DNA from 4 places in the Sphingomonas sp. R86520 genome. Region 1 is predicted to be linked to each of the others. Evidence: predicted binding sites of a transcription regulator. Region 1 holds the regulator's gene; each other region holds the start of a gene.
What was found. The regulator LexA, encoded in region 1, represses DNA repair genes until DNA is damaged. The targets are predictions, from matches to a motif close to GTTCCNCNCTTGTTCT.

Region 1 (4,809 bases):
GGCGCAACCGGGCGAGGTTTCGCACCGGTCGTCATCATCAAGTCGAGCGGGTCCGGGGCGGGCATCCGCGTCGCGCTGTCGCACCACATCGTATCGCACTTGGAAGGAAGCGCGGGCGGCATCGCTGCAGCGCTCGCGACCGGCGACGTCGGCGCGATCAGCGAGGAAGATTCGGAGGCGATGCGCCGCGCCGGGCTCGCGCACCTGTTGTCGGTGAGTGGGTTGCACATCACGGCGGCGGTGGCAGCGACGATCTTGATCGTATCGCGCCTGCTGGCCTTGAGTCCTTGGTTCGCGCTGCATAGCCGATTGCCGCTGCTTGCTGCATTGGCGGGGGCCGCGGCGGCGATCGGCTATACGTTGTTGACCGGGAGCCAGGTGCCGACAATCCGATCCTGCGTGGCCGCGCTGCTGGTACTCGCGGCGCTGGCGATGGGTCGTGAGGCGATGACCTTGCGTCTGGTTGCTGCGGGCGCGGTTTGCATCATGCTGGTCCTGCCCGAGGCCGCGGCCGGTCCGAGCTTCCAGTTGTCGTTCGCCGCGATCACCGCGATCATGGCGTTGCACGAACATCCGGCGATCCGCACCGTCTTCGGTCCGCACGACGAAGGACGCGCGCGCAAACTGGCGCGGGATGCCGCGTCGCTGCTGCTGACGGGGCTGCTCGTAGAACTCGCGCTGATGCCGATCGCGGTCTATCACTTTCACAGGGCCGGGCTGTACGGCGCGTTCGCCAACATCGTCGCGATTCCCCTCACGACGTTCGTGGTGATGCCGCTGGAAGCGCTGGCGTTGTTGCTGGACTGTGCCGGGTTGGGCGGACCGGCGTGGTGGCTCGTTCAGCGCTCGCTCGATGGCTTGCTGTGGCTCGCGCATCTCGTTGCGAATGCGCCAGGTTCGGTCCGGTCTCTGCCTGCGATGCCGACCGCGGCGTTCGCGGCGATGGTCTTCGGAGGTATCTGGATCGCCTTGTGGCGCACGCGGTGGCGGCGATTGGGGGCGGTTCCGCTCGCAATCGGCGCGATCTGGGCGCTGACGACGCCGGCTCCGGACATCCTCGTGACGGGTGACGGGCGGCATGTCGCCGTTAGAACCGCGGCGGGACTTGCGATGCTTCGCGATCGGGCGGGCGACTATACGCGCGATACGCTTGCCGAGAATGGCGGGGTCGACGGTGAGCCGCTGCTGCTCGCCGACCAGCCTGACGCGCGGTGCAGTCGCGATCTGTGCATGACCGACATCGTCGCCCGCGGGCGTACTTGGCGGGTGCTGGCGACGCGTAGTGCCTATATGGTGCCGATCGAGGACCTGATCGCCGCGTGCCGATTGGCGGACATTGTCGTCAGCGAACGTGGGCTGCCGAAGCGGTGTACGCCGCGCTGGCTGAAGCTGGATCGGTTCGTCCTGAAGCGGACTGGCGGCGTTGCGTTGACTTTGGGGGCGGGGCGCATGGTCACGATCCTGAACCCAAGCGACCGTCACCCCTGGCGGGATCCGCCCAGGCTCGGGCGGCCGTTCAAGCGCAGCCCCGACCCAAACCATCGCCAGCGGTACCGGCCGTGAAAGGCTCCGTCGTCCCGACTGCGCAGGAACGACAGATCCTCTCATCAGTATTCAGTCGTAGCGGCGAAGGATGCCCGAGAGCTTGCCCTGAACCCGGACTTGTGCCGGCGCGTAGCGCTGCGGGTCGTAGGCGCGGTTGGCCGGGTCGAGGCGAACCATCGCGCCTTCGCGGCGGAAGTATTTGAGCGTCGCTTCGCTGTCTTCGATCAGCGCGACCACGATTTCGCCATCCCGTGCCGTTTCCGTGCGGCGGATCAGCGCGAAGTCGCCGTCCAGGATACCCGCCTCGACCATCGAGTCGCCCGACACTTCGAGAGCATAATGTTCGCCCGAACCCAGCAACGCCGCGGGGACTGCGAGCATGGTACTGCCTTCGAACGCCTCGATCGGGACGCCGGCGGCGATGCGGCCATGGAGGGGAATCTCGATGACGTCGTTGGCCGGCTGCGGTGTCGCGGCGGCGGGGGCCGCCTTGACGTTCGAGGCCTTTGTCGGGGTCTTCTTTTCCGGACGCTCGGGCATCCGCAATACTTCGAGCGCGCGCGCGCGGTTCGGCAGGCGGCGGATGAAGTTGCGCTCCTCGAGCGCGCTGATCAGCCGGTGGACGCCAGACTTGGATTTCAGATCCAGCGCGTCCTTCATCTCCTCGAACGACGGCGAGACGCCGGTATCGTTGAGGCGGTCGTTGATGAAGCACACGAGTTCGTGCTGCTTGCGCGTGAGCATGGCGGTTCTCCGTCCGGAACAGACTGGGAACTTCTATGGAACATAATTAACGCCGTCAAGCGCCCGTATCAGGCGATCACGAGGATTTCTGCCGATTCGCCTTCCGTTGCAATCGGCGCATTGCCCGGCCGGACGATCAGGCAGGTCGACCGCGCGAGCGTGAGCAGCATCGAACTGTCCTGGATCGTCGAGGCATAAGCCTTGCCGTCGCGAAGTTCGGCGCGGAGATAATCGGTACGCGCATTGTTCGCGGGGAGGTCTTCGCCGAGCAGGGCGTGCGTCATCTGCGGCAGCGGATCGCGGGCGCCCGCCATGTGCGCGACGACGGGCTTTACGAACAGCGTCGCGGTCACGAACGCGGAGACCGGGTTGCCGGGAAGGCCCAGCACCATCATCTCGCCGATCCGGCCGGCCATCATCGGCTTGCCGGGACGCAGCGAAATCCGCCAAAAGTCGATCGTGCCACCGGCTGCCTCAATCGCCGGACGGACGAGGTCGTGATCGCCGACCGATGCGCCGCCGGTGGTGACCAGCAGGTCCGCCTGGACGCTGGCAAAGGCGTCGCGCAGGACGTCGAGGCGATCCGGCAATATGCCCAGGTCGACAATCTCGACGGGCATGTCCGCGAGCATCGCCGCCAGCATGATGCCGTTCGATTCCGGAAGCGCGACGCCGTCGGTGGTCGAGCCGGGGGGCACGAGCTCGTCGCCGGTAGCCGCTACCGCAACGCGAATGCGGCGGTTCACCATCAGGCTGCCGTGGCCCCCGGTCGCGGCGACGGCGATGCGCGCCGGGCTCAGACGGTCGCCCGCGGCGATCAGGCGGGTGCCGGTCGAGAAGTCGAGGCCTTTGCGACGGGTGTTGCGGCCCAACGTCGGCGGACCTTCCCCGGCGAGGATCAAGGTTGCGCCGTCGCGGTCGGCTTCTTCCTGGACCATCACGCTGTCGGCACCCTCGGGCATCGCAGCGCCGGTGAAGATGCGCGTCGCCTCGCCCGGGCCGACTTTGCCACTGAACGGACGGCCCGCCGCGCTCTCCCCGATGACCGTCCAGGGACCGGGAAGGTCGGCAAAACGGATGGCGTAGCCGTCCATCGCCGAAAGGTCGGCCGCGGGTTGCGTGCGACGCGCGAGGATGTCTTGGGCGGCCCAGCGGCCCGCGGCATCGCGCAACGAGACGGTCTCATGGCCGACGCGGGGGGCCATCGCGAAGAGGCGGGTCTGAGCTTCGGCGACGGGGACCAGGGTCATGCTTGCGACTCGAAAATCGGGCGGTTTCGGGGAGTGCAGTATAGGAAGTGCAGACGCTGGGCGCGGTTCGTACGTACGTATTCCGGGTCCGATGCGTACGGGAGAGGGGCGTGGTCTGCGGCCATGTTTCGTGCTTTGCCATGGGTTTGGCATGCAGGACAGGTCTTGTTCGCGCTGCCGGCGAGATTGCGGAGGCTATGGAGCCGATCGATGGGCTGATCGACGGTCCGGTCGATGGTGCGCGATGTGCGTAAACTGTACGCACGCGGGTCGAATAGGGCGTCGGCGAGCCTCCTCGGCTGAGTTGAACTCTCGGCTTTCCCCTGCCGGGGAAGGCTTGGTCAGGCGGTCCAGTTGCCGGACTTGCCGCCGCTCTTGGCGATCACGCGGATGTCACTAAGGACCATCGTCTTGTCGATCGCCTTGGCCATATCGTAGATCGTCAGGAGCGTGACGGTCGCCGCGGTGAGGGCTTCCATTTCGACGCCGGTCTTGCCTTCGGTCGAGGCCGTCGCCGTGGCCGTCACGCCGGCCGCGTCGACCACGAGCTCGATTTCGACCTTGGTGAGCGGGAGCGGGTGGCAGAGGGGGATCAGGTCGCTGGTGCGCTTGGCCGCCATGATACCGGCAACGCGGGCGACGGCGAGAACGTCGCCTTTCTTCGCGGTCCCGGCGCCGATCGCCGCAGCGGCTTCGGCGGTCATGGTGATGCGGCCGGTGGCGATGGCTTCGCGCGCGGTGACAGCCTTGCCGCCGACGTCGACCATGCGGGCCGCGCCGGCTTCGTCGATGTGAGTGAGCCCGGCCATCCGATCGCCGCTCATCCGACCAGCGCCCGCGTTGCGGCCTCGACATCGTCCTGGCGCATCAACGCTTCGCCGATCAGGAAGCAGTGAATGTCGTGCTCGGCCATCGCATCGAGTTCGGCGCGCGTCGTCAGGCCGCTTTCGGCGACGAAGGTGCAGTCCTTGGGCGCCCTGCCGACCAGCTCGTAGGTGCGGTTGAAGTCGACCGTGAAGTCGCGCAGGTCGCGGTTGTTGACCCCGATCAGGCGCGACTTGAGCTTCAACGCGCGCTCCAGTTCGTGCGCGTCGTGGATCTCGACCAGCACGTCCATCCCGCATTCGAGCGCGGAGGCTTCGATCTCGGCCATCTGCGCGTCGTCGAGCGCGGCGACGATGATCAGGATGCAGTCGGCACCGATCGCGCGTGCTTCGGTCGACTGCCACGGGTCGACCATGAAATCCTTGCGCAGGACGGGGATCGCGAC
Region 2 (4,809 bases), on a different contig from region 1:
CTGCTGGAAAAGGCACGCGATCACCTGACAGCGAACGGGCGCGAGCTCATCAGCCGCGTGCCCGAGCATCACGACGACTGGAACGATGCCTGGCGCGCGCGCCAGCGAAGCGCATGAAACTGCAACGGCGGCAGCTGGATTACGGGGATCATGGGCGCGTCAGCCAAGCCGCATCAACTGGGATGGGTAGGGGGCGACGAGCCCCTTTAGATCGTCCCATGGTGCCGATAGCCAGCGATCGTAATCGTCGTCGTGAAGAACGACCGGCATCGCCTTTGGATGGATCGGCGCGACGATCGCATTCGGCTCGGTGGTCAAAAACCCGTAAGCATTTCCGCGATCGGTCGGCCGCCAGATTCCGGCAAACGCAAAAATCGGGCGGCTAGGCACGTCGAACCAGTGCAGCGGTTTCTTTCCGTCCTCGCCAGGCGCGATCCCGAACTCGGAGAACGCCGTGACCGGCACCAGGCAACGACGCGCCGGCGTTGTCAGCATCGACCGCCAGAAGCTCGAACTGAGATTGCGCACGTTGGTCACGTACTTGGTGAGCTTGACGCTTGCGTCGCGCTTACTCGGAACCTGGGTCGGTACACCCCACTCCATCCGCTCGATCTTCCGGTCGGCGCCGTCCTGGATGACCACTTGGCCATAGAACGGCGTCTTCTTGCCCGTTGGAAAGATGTCGGGGACCGGGTACGTCTCGTCGGGCTCGTAAGGCGGGCGGATGCCGAACGTCGCGGCGATCTCCGCCTGCTTTGCCGTCAGCCTGTATCGATTGCACATCCGAGCACCCTATCGTGGTGCCGGCGAGCTCGCCCGCCGGCCCTCTGGTCTTAGAGCCTGTCCTTCAGGCCCTTGGCGGGCGTGAACGAGACCTTCTTCGATGCAGCGATCGTCATCGCCTCGCCGGTCGACGGATTGCGGCCCTGGCGCTCAGGACGATCCTTTACTGAGAACTTGCCGAAGCCGGCGATCGAGACCTCTTCGCCCTTGGCGGCCGCGCCTGCGATCTGCTCGAACACGGCGGCAATCGCGGCCTTGGCTTGCGCCTCGCTCGTGCCTGTCGTCCCAGCGACACCCTTCGCCAGCTCACCGATGTTCATGCTACTTACTCTCCCTTGTGGAACTGGCCGGACCTTAGCCATGGCGAGCGACGATACAATGATGCTGCTCGACGAGGCGCACGTCGCGGGCGCCCGCCTGATGGTCCGCAAACTGGCTAATCATGACGTGGTCGAGGTGTATCAGCCCGGGTGCGGGCAGGGGGCGATCGCCGAGCTGGCGGCCGAGCCGATGCAAAGCCGCAGGCTGGATTTCTAACGCGCGCTGCGCTCTCGCGTGACGCGCGGATCTTCGTAGAGGTCGCGGATCGCGCACAGGCGAAAGACGTTCCACCAACGCCGCCATCGATGCTCGGCCGCATCATGGATCATATGGCAGCGCTGGCAAAGCGCCGCGAGATTGCCGGGCATGCTGTTGCCCGGATCGTGGTCGAGATGCGCACAGGCCAGCACGACATAGGTCGTTCGCACCGACGCGAGGACGAAGCCGCCCTTGAGCGCGATCCGCTTGCCACCGCCGGAGCGCCAACACGCGGCTTCGGCGTCCCACCAGCGGCCGTCACCAAGATGCACGACGCGCCGCATATGCGGTCTCGAGCAATGCTCGCAGCGTGCGCCGGCCCGATCGAACCGGATCACGTCCGAAAGCTGCGGCCAGTCGATCGGATAGAGCCAGCGGTTTTCAGGGCGGATCGGCATCTTGATTCTATGAGTCAGCCGGGGGCAGAACGAAAGCGAAATCTTCTCGGTTTGTTGTTGGTCTGTTGCGTAGCCGTTCTTGGCAACGCGTACTTGGAGTTCTCCGCGTCATTCCCGTGGTCGCACTCGGTTATCCCGCCAAACCACTGTGGATCGCGCTGAGCAGACCGTTTTCGTTACGACCCCGTACCGTTCGGCCCTTGGCTGCCGTCAAGCGCAAAGACTCGATCCAACAGACATAAACCCCGTTGACCGATCGCCGGCGGTAACGGAACATAAAGCGAACATCTAGAGTCTAGCCACTATGTCAGCCGCCCTCGATTCGCTTCCCCAGAGCATTGCGCACCTACGAAGCATCGCCATGCCGATCGCCGATTACCGTGTACTGCCATTCGGCGTGGGTGACCTGGACAACCGGCTGAACGGGGGAGGGCTCCGGGCTGGAGCGTTGCACGAGGTCGCGGCACGGACCTGTTCGCTGGTCGACGATGCGGCTGCCACGCTGTTCCTTGCCGGTGTCGCCGCGCGAGAAGCGCAAGACATGCGTGCCCCGGTGCTTTGGGCAAGCTGCCGGAACGATCTCTACGCGCCCGGCTTGGCGGAAGCCGGGTTGTGCTCGGCGAACGTGATCTACGCCCAGCCTGGGGACGACGCCGCTCTCCTGGCGGTCGTCGAGGACGCGATCCGGGATGGTACGCCGGCAGCGGTGGTGGCCGAGACGGCAAAGGTTTCGATGGTCGCCACGCGCCGCCTGCAGCTTGTCGCTGCCGAAGCCGACATTCCCGTGCTGCTCTTGCGACGCTGGCGGGGCCGCTCGCAAGACCCGCTCGGCGAGCCCTCCGCCGCCTGGACGCGCTGGCGGATCGCCAGCGCCCCGTCGCAGCGGCTCACGGTTGCCGGGGTGGGACGCGCCCGTTGGTCGGTCGAGCTGGCGCGCCAACGCACCGGCGGGTCCTTCTCATTGATCGTGGAGGGGTGCGATGAGACGGGTTGTCTCGCTGTTCCTGCCGCACTTGGCCATCGAGCGGCTGAGACGGCTGGACCGGCACGCCACGCCGCGGCCTGAGCGGCCGGCGCTCCCGCTTCCGGTCGACGACGATCCGGGTGAATGCTCTGTCCCGAGGGGTGGCGGATGGCGGCCGGGTGCGCGCTGGGCGCGGGCGCAATCGCCTACCAAGGCCGAGGTTGCCGGGCAGATAGCCGCGCTTCCGGCGCATGCACAGCCGCCTATGCGCGAACTCGTGCGGCGATCGGAAGCCGCGAGCCATCCGTACAAGGACCAGTCGGTCACGCGACCGGCCATGATCGTGACACGGCCCGCAACCGCTCACGCTCCGCTGGCGCTTGTCGGCAAGGTCGGGCGGCGTGAGGAAGTCGTGGCGGCGTGCGCTGCGGCGGCCTCGCTCGGCATCCATGTCGGAATGGCCGCGACCCATGCCCGCGCTCTGGTGTCCGATCTCGACTTCCGGCCCGCCGAACCAGAGGCGGACGCGGTCCTGCTCGATCGCCTGGCGCTGCTTGCCGTTCGGCGTTGGTCGCCCATTGCCGCCGCGACGCCGACCGACGGCCTATGGCTCGACCTCGCCGGATGCGATCACCTTTACGGCGGGGAAGAACGCTTTTGCCGACGCCTGCGCGCCTTTTGCCAGCGTGCCGGGTTTACCGCGCGCGTTGCGGTCGCCGACACGCCCGGTGCTGCGCACGCGCTTGCCCGGTACGGCCGGGAAGATCTGACGATCGTGCCGGCCGGTGGTACGGTCCGAGCGATATCGCCGCTTCCGATCGCCGGCTTGCGGCTGACCGGCACGGCGCTCAGCGCGGCCAAGCGGTTCGGCTTCGAAACCATCGCAGACCTTTTGCCGGTGGCGCGCGGCCCGCTCGCGCGGCGGCTGGGCCTGCCCGCCATCACTCGGCTCGATCAGGCGCTGGGCGGCGTTGCGGAGCCGATCACGCCGCGCGAAGATGTCACGGTTCCGGCCGTCGAGCGCCGCCTGCTGGAGCCGATCGGCACGGCAGAGGCCATCGCGCAGGTCATGGAGGACCTGCTCGGCGATCTGGCCGCGGTGCTGCAAGCGAGGGGGCTCGGTGCGCGGTCGCTCCGCCTGTCGGGGCTGTGTGTCGACGGGACCGAACAGGTGGTTGCCGTCGGCACGTCGCGGCCGACACGCGACGTCTCCCATCTTCTGCGCCTCATGAAGCTCAGGATCGAGCGCATCGATCCAGGATTGGGCCTCGAACAATTCGTGCTGGTGGCGCCGCATACCGAACCGCTGGATGCGGTCGATTTAGGGGCGGTGCTTGCCGGCGAAGTCTTGGTGCGTGACCCTTCACGGCTGGTCGATGTCGTCGCCGGCCGCATCGGCGCGAATGCCGTCTATCGGATCGCGCCGATCCCGAGCCACGTGCCGGAGCGCGCGGTCGCGCGCGCCGACCCGGTTGAAATGCCGGCAGGGTGGCCGACATGGCGGCGGCCGGTGCGGCTGTTCGCCAGACCGGAACCCTTATGGGGCGTCATCGCTCTGCTGCCTGACCAACCGCCGCGCCGCTTCGAGTGGCGGGGCCAGGCGCACAAGGTCGTCGCCGGCGACGGCCCCGAGCGGATCCACGGAGAATGGTGGCGCCGCGACGCCGAGACCTGGGCGGTCCGGGACTATTACCGCGTCGAGGATGAGGCCGGCGGCCGTTTCTGGGTATTCCGCCGCGGTGACGGCACTCACGACGATACCGGCGATCTCAGCTGGTGGATCCACGGTGTGTTCGCATGAGCGCGCCGTATGTCGAGCTTCAGGTGCTCACCCATTTCTCGCTGCTGCGCGGCGCGTCGAGCCCCGACGAGCTGTTCGCGGCGGCGGCACTGCTCGGCTACCCGGCGATCGGGATCAGCGACATCGGTACGGTGGCGGGCGTCGTGCGCGCCTGGGAAGCGCAAAAGGCGACTGGGGTCCGCTCGATCGCTGGCACGCGCGTCGATCTGTCCTGCGGGCGCCGCCTGATTCTCTATCCGACCGATCGCCCCGCCTGGTCACGTATCACGCGGCTCCTGACCGTC
Region 3 (4,809 bases), 1.9 Mb from region 1:
GGTCCCGAGCACCGGTTCGAACTGAGCAATCCAGGCTATGACAAGCTCGTCGGCCATCGCCCGGTCCTGAACCGTACGGTTGCCGAAGCACTGCCCGACGCGGTCGAACAGGGATTCCTCGACCTCTTGGACACCGTGTATGCGACGGGCGAGGCGTTTACCGCGGAGGGCATGCTCTACGCCGTGCAGGCCGAGCCGGGCGGCGCGGTCGACGATCGCTATGTCGACTTCGTCTATCAGCCGATCCGCGATGCGACCGGCGCGGTCGTCGGCGTGTTCGTCGAAGGGGCCGACGTCACCGATCGCAAGCGGCTCGAGCGCGATCTGCAATCGCTGAACGCCGACCTCGAACAACGCGTCCGCGATCGCACGCAGGAACTGGTCGACGCGCAGGAGGCGCTCCGCCAGGCGCAGAAGATGGAGGCGGTCGGCCAGCTGACCGGCGGCATCGCGCACGACTTCAACAACCTGCTGCAGGGCATCACCGGCAGCCTGGAGATCGTCCAGCGCCGTGTCGCGCAAGGACGTGTCGCAGAACTCGATCGCTTCATCTCGGGCGCGACGACGGCCGCCAACCGTGCCGCCGCCCTGACCCACCGGCTGCTCGCCTTCTCGCGTCGCCAGCCGCTCGATCCGCGCCCGGTCAAGGTCAACCCGCTGGTCGCCTCGCTCGAGGATTTGCTTCGTCGCACCACCGGCGAGCAGATCGATTTCGAACTCGTCCTGGGCGCGGGCGTGTGGACGACGCTCTGCGATCCGAACCAGCTCGAGAATTCGTTGTTGAACCTCGTCATCAACGCGCGCGATGCGATGCCCGACGGCGGAACGCTGACGATCGAGACCTGCAACGCGGAACTCGACGACCATTTCGCCGCAAGCCAGCGCGACGTTCGCCCCGGCCGTTACGTCTGCATTTGCGTATCCGATACCGGCACCGGCATGTCCGCCGACACGATCGCCAAGGCGTTCGAGCCGTTCTTCACGACCAAGCCGATCGGACAGGGCACCGGGCTCGGCCTGTCGATGATCTATGGTTTCGCGCGCCAGTCGGAAGGCTATGCGAAGATCTACAGCGAAGTCGGCGAGGGCACGACGGTCAAGCTGTATCTGCCGCGGCATCACGGCGAAGCGGAAGCCGACGCGGCGCTGCCCGAACTCACCCAGGCCCATGTGACCGACGCGGGCGAGATCGTGCTGGTGGTGGAGGACGATCCCGTCGTCCGCGCGCTGATCGTCGAAGTGCTGGGCGAACTCGGCTATCGCGCGGTCGAGGCACATGATGGGCCGGCGGGGCTCGAACGCCTGCGAACGATGGCGCGGATCGACCTGCTGGTGACCGACATCGGCTTGCCCGGGTTGAATGGCCGCCAGGTCGCCGACGCCGGCCGTGCGCTGCGTCCCGGGCTGCGGGTGCTGTTCATGACCGGCTATGCGGAGAACGCCGCACTGGCTTCGGGCTTCCTCGAGCCGGGCATGTCGATGATCACCAAGCCCTTCGCGATGGAAGCGCTGGCCACGCGGATCCGGACGATGATCGAGGGCTGAGACAGAATACGCGTTTCCCAATCACGGCCACTCCGGCGAAGGCCGGGACCAAGTGGAAAGGCGGCAGTCACAGCGCGCAGCGTTCAGGTGGCGACGTCCCCCGACCGGCCCGCGGCCTCCGCCGGGGTGGTGAAGTCTTGGCAGGGTGACGCTCTCGTTCTGTAAGAGGACGAACGCCCCACTCCCGTTCCCCCGCGAAGGCGGGGGTCTAGTACTTGAGCAGGACGACGTTCGTGTCTCCTGGGCCCCGCCTGCGCGGGGCAACTAGAGCGGTCACCCATATCTGTGCCCCACTTCCACCCCCTCCGCCCGAAGCAACATTTGCCACTTACCATCCCGAAATAATTTTTCGTTCCCGCCTCGTTCCCTTGCACATCACGAACCCCGCAGAACTCCACGCGTCGCGTGGCGGGTGCTCGACGGACCCTATCGCGAACGCGACGAACCGAGCCTTCGACAAGCCTTTCACCCCCTTGCGTCGACTCGCGCTTTGGCACAATCTCTTGGGGTTGCGTTCGGGGGCGGACCCAATCGCTGGTAGAACATCCCTCGCATAGTCCTATGCGAACCGATCATGTGCGCGCCTTCCACCGCCGCGATGATCACTTTTTGTTCTCCCGTTAGGGGCCGTCCGATGGTAGCATGGCGACAGGCGACCGATTCGAACGAATACAGAACACTAGGAGCGGTTTCGATGGATTTCAGAGACAGCAGCCGGGATAGCGACATGACCACAGACACGATCGACCAAGCCACCGACGCCGCCGCAGTAGAGGCTCCCAAGGTCCCGCGCCCGTCGCAGGACAGCCACTCCGTGCGCGCGCAGATCTACCCGGTCGAGGTCGATCACAGCCGCGACGCGCTCCTGACCGAATTCGGCAAGGAGACGCTGAAGGACCGCTATCTGCTCCCGGGCGAAAGCTATCAGGACCTGTTCGTCCGCGTCGCCTCCGCCTACGCCGACGACGCCGGCCACGCGCAGCGCCTGTACGACGCGATCTCGAAGCTCTGGTTCATGCCCGCCACCCCCGTTCTGTCGAACGGCGGCACCGGTCGCGGCCTGCCGATCTCGTGCTACCTCAACTCGGTTCCCGACAGCCTCGGCGGCATCGTCGACACCTGGAACGAGAATGTCTGGCTCGCGTCGCGCGGCGGCGGCATCGGCACCTATTGGGGCAACGTTCGCGGCATCGGCGAGCCGGTCGGCCTCAACGGCAAGACCAGCGGCATCATCCCGTTCGTCCGCGTCATGGATTCGCTGACGCTCGCAATCAGCCAGGGTTCGCTGCGCCGCGGTTCGGCCGCCGTGTACCTCGACGTCTCGCACCCCGAGATCGAGGAATTCCTCGAAATCCGCAAACCCTCGGGCGATTTCAACCGCAAGGCTTTGAACCTCCACCACGGCGTGCTGATCACCGATGCCTTCATGGAAGCCGTGCGCAACGGCGAGGAATGGCATCTGCGCTCGCCGAAGGACCAGGCGATCCGCCAGACCGTCGACGCGCGCTCGCTGTTCCAGAAGCTCGTCGAGACCCGCCTGCAGACCGGCGAGCCGTACATCGTCTTCGCGGATCACGTGAACAAGGCGATGCCGAAGCATCACCGCGAGCTGGGCCTCAAGGTCTCGACCTCGAACCTGTGCTCGGAGATCACGCTGCCGACCGGCAAGGATCACCTCGGCAACGAACGCACCGCGGTCTGCTGCCTGTCGTCGCTTAACCTCGAGACGTGGGATCAGTGGAAGGACGAGAAGGGCCTGATCGAGGACGTCATGCGCTTCCTCGACAACGTCCTGCAGGACTATATCGATCGCCACGAGCCGGGCATGGAGCGTGCCGCCTATTCCGCGGGCCGCGAGCGGTCGGTCGGGCTCGGCGTGATGGGCTTCCACAGCTTCCTCCAGGCGCGCGGCCTCGCGTTCGAGGGCGCGATGGCGAAGTCGTGGAACCTGCGGATGTTCAAGCACATCAGTGCCCAGGCCAACGAAGCCTCGATGCAGCTCGCGATCGAGCGCGGCCCCTGCCCCGACGCTGCCGACACCGGCGCGATGGAGCGTTTCAGCTGCAAGATGGCGATCGCCCCGACCGCGTCGATCTCGATCATCTGCGGCGGCACGTCGGCCTGCATCGAGCCGATCCCGGCGAACATCTACACGCACAAGACGCTGTCGGGCAGCTTCTCGGTCAAGAACCCGTATCTCGAAAAGATGCTGAGCGAGAAGTCGAAGAACTCGGACGCGGTGTGGAACTCGATCCTCGAACAGGGTGGTTCGGTCCAGCATCTCGACTTCCTCTCGGTCGAGGAAAAGGACTGCTACAAGACGTCGTTCGAGATCGACCAGCGCTGGCTGCTCGAACTGGCGGCGGATCGCACGCCGTACATCGACCAGGCGCAGTCGCTGAACCTGTTCATCCCGGCGGATGTCGAAAAGTGGGACCTGCTGATGCTCCACTTCCGCGCGTGGGAGCTGGGCATCAAGTCGCTCTATTACCTGCGCTCGAAGTCGGTCCAGCGTGCGGGCTTCGCCGGCGGTGTGGAAGCGGACAACACCATCGACCTGCGCCAGATCGACGTCGAGTCGAAGGACTATGATGAGTGCCTTGCCTGTCAATAAGGTCTCTCGGCGGTCGAGCGTGACCCCGGCCCGCGACACGCGGACCGGGGGGCGCCTGACGCAACAAACCCCGGCCCGCGCCAGGCGGACCGGGGTTCGGGCAGTCTCGGCGGCGCGTTCGACACGCGCCGCGGGAGGCTCAGGCCTCTTCTTCGAACGTCACCGCCACGTCGGCGTTGGCGGAAAGCCGGACCTTGCCGTCTTCGATATCCGCCACCAGCCCGAGCGAGATGAAGTGATGATGCCCTTCATGGCTGCCCGTGCCCTCGACGACCTGCGGCCCCGAGTCCTTCTTGGTCAGCTTGATGCGGTTGCCTTCGACCTTGTCGACGGTGCCGACATGGACGCCGTCTGCACCGATGACTTCGGCATGTTCCTGGATCTGGGTTGCATCGACCATGGTCGTTCTCCTGTGTTGAGTTCGGGTGCTGAACGCACGCCGCGCGAGTTGGTCGCATGACGTACGGCAGCGCTATCATGTTTGCCGTCGCGGGCGTGCTCGGTCTTGTCGGAATCGCACTTCTCGTGCGGCTCCGCTCGCCGGACGTCACCGAGGGCCAGACCTACGCGTTCCGGATGATCGGCATCATGCTCACCTCGGGCGCGATCGTCCTCGCGATGTCCGCCGCCGCGATGTGGCAATGGAGCAC
Region 4 (4,809 bases), 2.4 Mb from region 1:
ACGGGCAAGAGCCTGCCGATGCTGACCGCCGCCGAGGCTCGTATGTCGGGTGCGGTCGAAGCCGGGATGGGCGACCGCGATTGGTCCGCTCTCGCCGACTTCAGTCTCGATGCAGTCTGAGACCAAAGTCGGCGCGTGCTAAGGGTCCGCAAGAGGTGTGGTCGAGGATGCGGAACGGGGTGATCTCAGAGACATCGAGAAGGCTGTGAATGCCACCACCGCGGTATGTTTCCATCATGGCCATGATTGCGGAGGCGGAATGGCCGCCGTCGGGCATCCGAGCGTCGATCCTGTTGATCAAAGAGGGTAAGGCGGTGAATGATGGGGACGATGACGATGTTGACGACAGTGGTTCGGCAGATGCGGCTGGTCCGGCCGGGTGCTGACGGCGAGTTCGTCGAGCGGCTCCTGCCGGAGCATTCGTCCGAGCAAGCTAGAAAAAAGAAGAAGTAGCGATGTCGGACGCGGCGGGTTTTGTGCTCAATCTCAGTGTCGGGCGGGCAGAGCAGTTGCAGGCGGAGGCCGATGGGAGGGGGGTGTTCCCCGAGGTCGTGCCGGACTTCGCGCATAGCCGGAACGTCCCGCTCACTTGCTTGATCAGTGTCGGCGGCCGGTCGATCACGCACGTCGCGCCGGCGAGAAGAGGCTTCCGCGCTGGAGTCGGCTTCAGGCGGCTAAACATCGGCCCGATGATCGAGCTCACGTCGCCGGTATCGAAGCGCGCGCTGACGGCGGCGGTCGGCCCGCGGTTTCGTCGGCACCTCGTTCAGAGACTGCGCGTCGGCGGCTTGATGCCGCCGGCGACCTTCACCGCAGCGGTCGAAGCGCTGATGGACCTGGCGGCCGACGTCCGTCCTGCGTTGGTCCGCTTCGGTTCCACTCGACGGGAACGGCTGGCACGGCTCACACCGGAGCAACGGCGCTCGCTCGCCATGCAGAAGGACACGTTGACCACCGCCCTGGCCATCGCCGACATCGACCGCGCGCCCGTCCAGGAGTGGGAGCCACCGGTCGACGGTGAGCGCGCGACGTCGTTTCTAGATGGGCTTCCGCAGATGCGCGAGCGCGAGGACCTGATGGTCGTCGCCGACCTCATGCGGGTGCCTGGGTTCGAGTTCGTACGCGAGGTGGCGCACGGCGCGGCTCAGTTCGAGAGCGAGCGCACGAGGCTAACCGTGGTCATGGCCAACCATCTGCCGCTCGAGGAGCAGCTCGGTGCCGATCTCGTCTACTTCAACGAGACCTACCGCTCGTTCGTGATCGTCCAGTACAAGGCAATGGAGGGTGACGACGATGACGGGGCGGTGTTCCGACTCCCGAGCGCTCAGCTGGCGCTCGAGCTCGAGCGGATGGAGCGGCACCTTGAGCTACTGCGTGGGTGCCCGCAGAATGCGACCCGGCAAGGCTACCGGATGCTGGAGAACCCGTTTTTCTTGAAACTATGTCCGCGCATGCAGTTCACGCCGGACAGCCAGGCCCTTGTGAAGGGCATGTACCTGACACTCGACCACTGGAAGCTCATCGAGGCTGACGAGACGATGGTCGGTTCACGCGGCGGTCGCATCGTCACCTACGGCAACGTCGGACGACATCTCGACAATAGCGCTTTCGTCCGCCTCGTCGCCGACGCCTGGGTCGGGACCACGGTCGAGCAGTCGGACGTGTTGGAGCGGCTAATCAGGGAGGTCCTCGCGACAGGCCGGACCGTTACATTCGCCGTCAAGTCCGACAAGCCACCGCCCGGCGATGCGGAACAGGCCAGCGCCATCGACGTCATTCAGCCGCACGACGAGCAGGAGCCTCCTCTTGTCGTGTCGATCGGCTGACGCCGTGCTTCGCATGCATCGTGGCATCGCCGTCGCAGAGGATGATGTTGGGAAGGTCATCGCGGCGATCATGGAAAAGGGACTTACGGCCCTTGGGCCGCGACGCCCGGTCGAAGTCTGGCCGTTGGCCGGTCCGCGGATGCTTCTTGACGGCGACGTTCACTCGATCGATCCGCGTCCGGGCGAAGCGCGACCGGCTGTGTACGCGGCCGACGCCTCCGGTGCGCTGCATTATGCCTGTCGGAACAATGGGAGCGCCCGCGAATACGTACCGCTCATGATCGAGTTCGATGCGCCGTCGCAGGAGGTGTGCGTGGACGGAAATGACCTGCTCTACGTCATGTTCTCTCGACACGCGCGGATCGAGGCGGCGAGGCCGGTGCTAGAGGCGTGCTATGGCAAGGCCATACTCGATTATGCCGAGCGCGCCTGGGCGACTGACGACCCCAAGTTGCGCATTACGCTCTGTGATCTTGCAGTCTGGGACCCGGAGGTCGTCGCGGCGCATCATGCGAACCGTCTTCTGATAAGAGGCAAGTCCGCCACGCTTTTTCGATCGGCCTTCAAGGTCATGCTGCCCGTCGCTGCGACCGCAATTGTCGCGGTCCGAAGAATCGAAGAGTGTCCCCCCGAGCCGCGCTTTGATGTTTCGATCGAAGCCCTCACACTTTGATCCATGGTCCAACGATCGTTGCTTAGACGTCGATCGGAACCGAACGGTGGCAGGCTAGGGCAACCCGCGCGCTTCCGCCTTGCTACGGCAATGCTATTGTTCAGGACCTGCGGCAGGGACCGTGGAGGCCTGGATCGTACGTTTTCGCTCCAAGGCAGACACCATATCGCGCCAAAGGGCGACACCGCTTGTCCAAGACGTCGATCGATCCGAAGCCCGCGACCAGTGTTCTGGTGGCCGAGCTTGTAGGGCGCCTGCTGGCAACGGGGAGGCAGGATGCGATGCTCAGCGCATTTCGATCCGAATTGCGCCCGGATCCAACGAAGGCGCTGCACGCCGACCTTGATCAGGGACACGCCGATGGACCGGCGCCTGGATCCCCGCTGCGTGAGGGATCGCCAGCAGCATTTGACATTTGTCGTCGTCGCGTCGGTACGCCCTGACATCGCATTCCTAGCAACACCTTATCCACAGGAGTCTCGAGTCTGACGCTTGACCAAACGGTTCTGGTAACGGAACATAAGGGGAACAGGTAGAGTCTAGACATCATGATCACCGCCCTCGAGTCCCTGCCGGCCACCATCGCTCACCTGCGGACAATCGCTACGCCCGTGGTGGATCACCGCATCATGCCGTTCGGTATCTCTGCGCTGGACGATCGCCTCGCGAGCAGGGGCCTTCGCGCCGGCGCGCTCCACGAGGTCGCCGCACAAAGTTGTTCGATGGTCGACGATGCCGCGGCCACGCTGTTCCTGGCGGGCATAGCCGCGCGGGAGGCCGCCCATACCGGCGGACCGGTGCTGTGGGTGAGCTGTCGCAACGATCTTTATGCACCTGGTCTCGAGCAGGCGGGGCTATCGCCTGCCGACTTGATCCATGCACAGCCACGCGACGACGCGGCGCTACTTGCCGTCGTCGAGGATGCGGTGCGCGACGGAACGCCGTCGGCAGTGATCGCGGAGGTAAGCCGGATGTCGATGGTAGCAACCCGGCGCCTGCAACTCGTGGCGGCCGACGCCGACATTCCCGTTCTCATCCTGCGACGCAGACGGAACCGCGACCAGGATCCGCTCGCCGAACCGTCCGCGGCCTGGACGCGCTGGCGGATCGCCAGTGCGTCCTCCGAGCGCCTGGGGGTTGCCGGCGTCGGACGGTCACGGTGGCAGGTCGAGGTCGCACGACAGCGTGGCGGCGAAGCATTTTCGATGATTTTGGAGGGCTGCGATGAGACGGGTTGTCTCGCTGTTCCTGCCGCACTTAGCCATCGAGCGGCTGAGACGGCTGGACCGGCACGCTACGCGGCCGCCTGAGCGGCCCGCCCTTCAGCCTCCCGTCGACGACGATCCCGGTGCGTGCTCCGTACCGCGGGGCGGCGGGTGGCGGCCCGGTGCGCGCTGGGCTCGCGCTGACGTAACGACCAGGCAGGATGTGGAAGGCCAGATCGCAGCGCTGCCCGTGCATGCCAAGCCACCCATGCGTGAACTTGGCCGACGTTCGGAAGCGGCAAACCATCCGTTTCACCGACCAGCGCAAGCCGACAGTCACGACAGGGTCGCAGAGACCGTTGCGGCGTTCCACAGGGCACCGCTCGCGCTGGTCGGCAAGGTTGGCCGGCGCGAAGAGGTGGTGGCCGCCTGCGATGGCGCGGCCGCATTGGGGATCACGATCGGGATGGCCGCGACCCACGCGCGTGCGCTGGTGTCCGATCTCGACATCCGACCGTCTGAGACGGAGGCGGATGCCGCGCTACTGGACCAGCTCGCGCTGCGCGCGGTGCGCCGCTGGTCGCCGATCGCCGCGGCCACGCCACCCGATGGACTATGGCTCGACCTGACCGGCTGCGCGCATCTTCATGGCGGCGAAGAGCGGTTCTGTCGGCGTCTGCGCGCCTTTTGCCAGCGTGCGGGGTTCACTGCACGCGTAGCGGTCGCCGACACAGCAGGCGCGGCCCACGCCGTTGCCCGGTTCGGGTCTGCCGACATCGCGATCGTCCCGGCAGGGCGGACCGTCGACGCGATCAGCGGCCTGCCGGTCGCTGCCTTGCGCCTCGCAGGCACGGCGCTCACTGCCGCCCGCAAATTCGGCTTCGAACGCGTGGCCGATCTTTTACCTGTCGCGCGGGGGCCATTGGCACGTCGGCTCGGGCTGCCCGCGATCACGCGGCTCGATCAGGCCCTCGGCGCGGTCGCCGAACCCATCACGCCGCGGACCGACCAGGCCATGCCGATCGTCGAGCGCCGATTGCTCGAACCGATCGTCACCGCAGACGCGATCGCGCAGGTCATGGAAGATCTCCTCGGCGATATGGCC

Region 2: SJY41_RS22690 (ImuA family protein) is a predicted target of LexA. The motif match lies at 2,031-2,046, and genes of this name have one in related genera.
Region 3: SJY41_RS12195 (ribonucleoside-diphosphate reductase subunit alpha) is a predicted target of LexA. The motif match lies at 2,146-2,161, and genes of this name have one in related genera.
Region 4: SJY41_RS14470 (ImuA family protein) is a predicted target of LexA. The motif match lies at 3,014-3,029, and genes of this name have one in related genera.

What each region holds. Positions count from the first base shown of each region.
Region 1 covers NZ_JAXHBZ010000001.1:773,956-778,764, forward strand. The annotation lists gene SJY41_RS03810 (ComEC/Rec2 family competence protein) at 1-1,563, shown strand, start outside; gene lexA (transcriptional repressor LexA) at 1,615-2,289, opposite strand; gene SJY41_RS03820 (molybdopterin molybdotransferase MoeA) at 2,358-3,539, opposite strand; gene moaC (cyclic pyranopterin monophosphate synthase MoaC) at 3,881-4,348, opposite strand; gene trpC (indole-3-glycerol phosphate synthase TrpC) at 4,360-4,809, opposite strand, start outside.
Region 2 covers NZ_JAXHBZ010000004.1:163,893-168,701, reverse strand. The annotation lists gene SJY41_RS22715 (toprim domain-containing protein) at 1-117, shown strand, start outside; gene SJY41_RS22710 (SOS response-associated peptidase) at 160-783, opposite strand; gene SJY41_RS22705 (HU family DNA-binding protein) at 834-1,103, opposite strand; gene SJY41_RS22700 (hypothetical protein) at 1,162-1,320, shown strand; gene SJY41_RS22695 (hypothetical protein) at 1,317-1,760, opposite strand; gene SJY41_RS22690 (ImuA family protein) at 2,065-2,826, shown strand; gene SJY41_RS22685 (Y-family DNA polymerase) at 2,741-4,525, shown strand; gene SJY41_RS22680 (error-prone DNA polymerase) at 4,522-4,809, shown strand, end outside.
Region 3 covers NZ_JAXHBZ010000001.1:2,683,524-2,688,332, forward strand. The annotation lists gene SJY41_RS12190 (PAS domain-containing protein) at 1-1,545, shown strand, start outside; gene SJY41_RS12195 (ribonucleoside-diphosphate reductase subunit alpha) at 2,240-4,159, shown strand; gene SJY41_RS12200 (DUF2171 domain-containing protein) at 4,299-4,559, opposite strand; gene SJY41_RS12205 (hypothetical protein) at 4,616-4,809, shown strand, end outside.
Region 4 covers NZ_JAXHBZ010000001.1:3,167,182-3,171,990, reverse strand. The annotation lists gene SJY41_RS14490 (NAD(P)-dependent oxidoreductase) at 1-120, shown strand, start outside; gene SJY41_RS14485 (hypothetical protein) at 331-453, shown strand; gene SJY41_RS14480 (hypothetical protein) at 456-1,826, shown strand; gene SJY41_RS14475 (hypothetical protein) at 1,840-2,499, shown strand; gene SJY41_RS14470 (ImuA family protein) at 3,048-3,809, shown strand; gene SJY41_RS14465 (Y-family DNA polymerase) at 3,724-4,809, shown strand, end outside.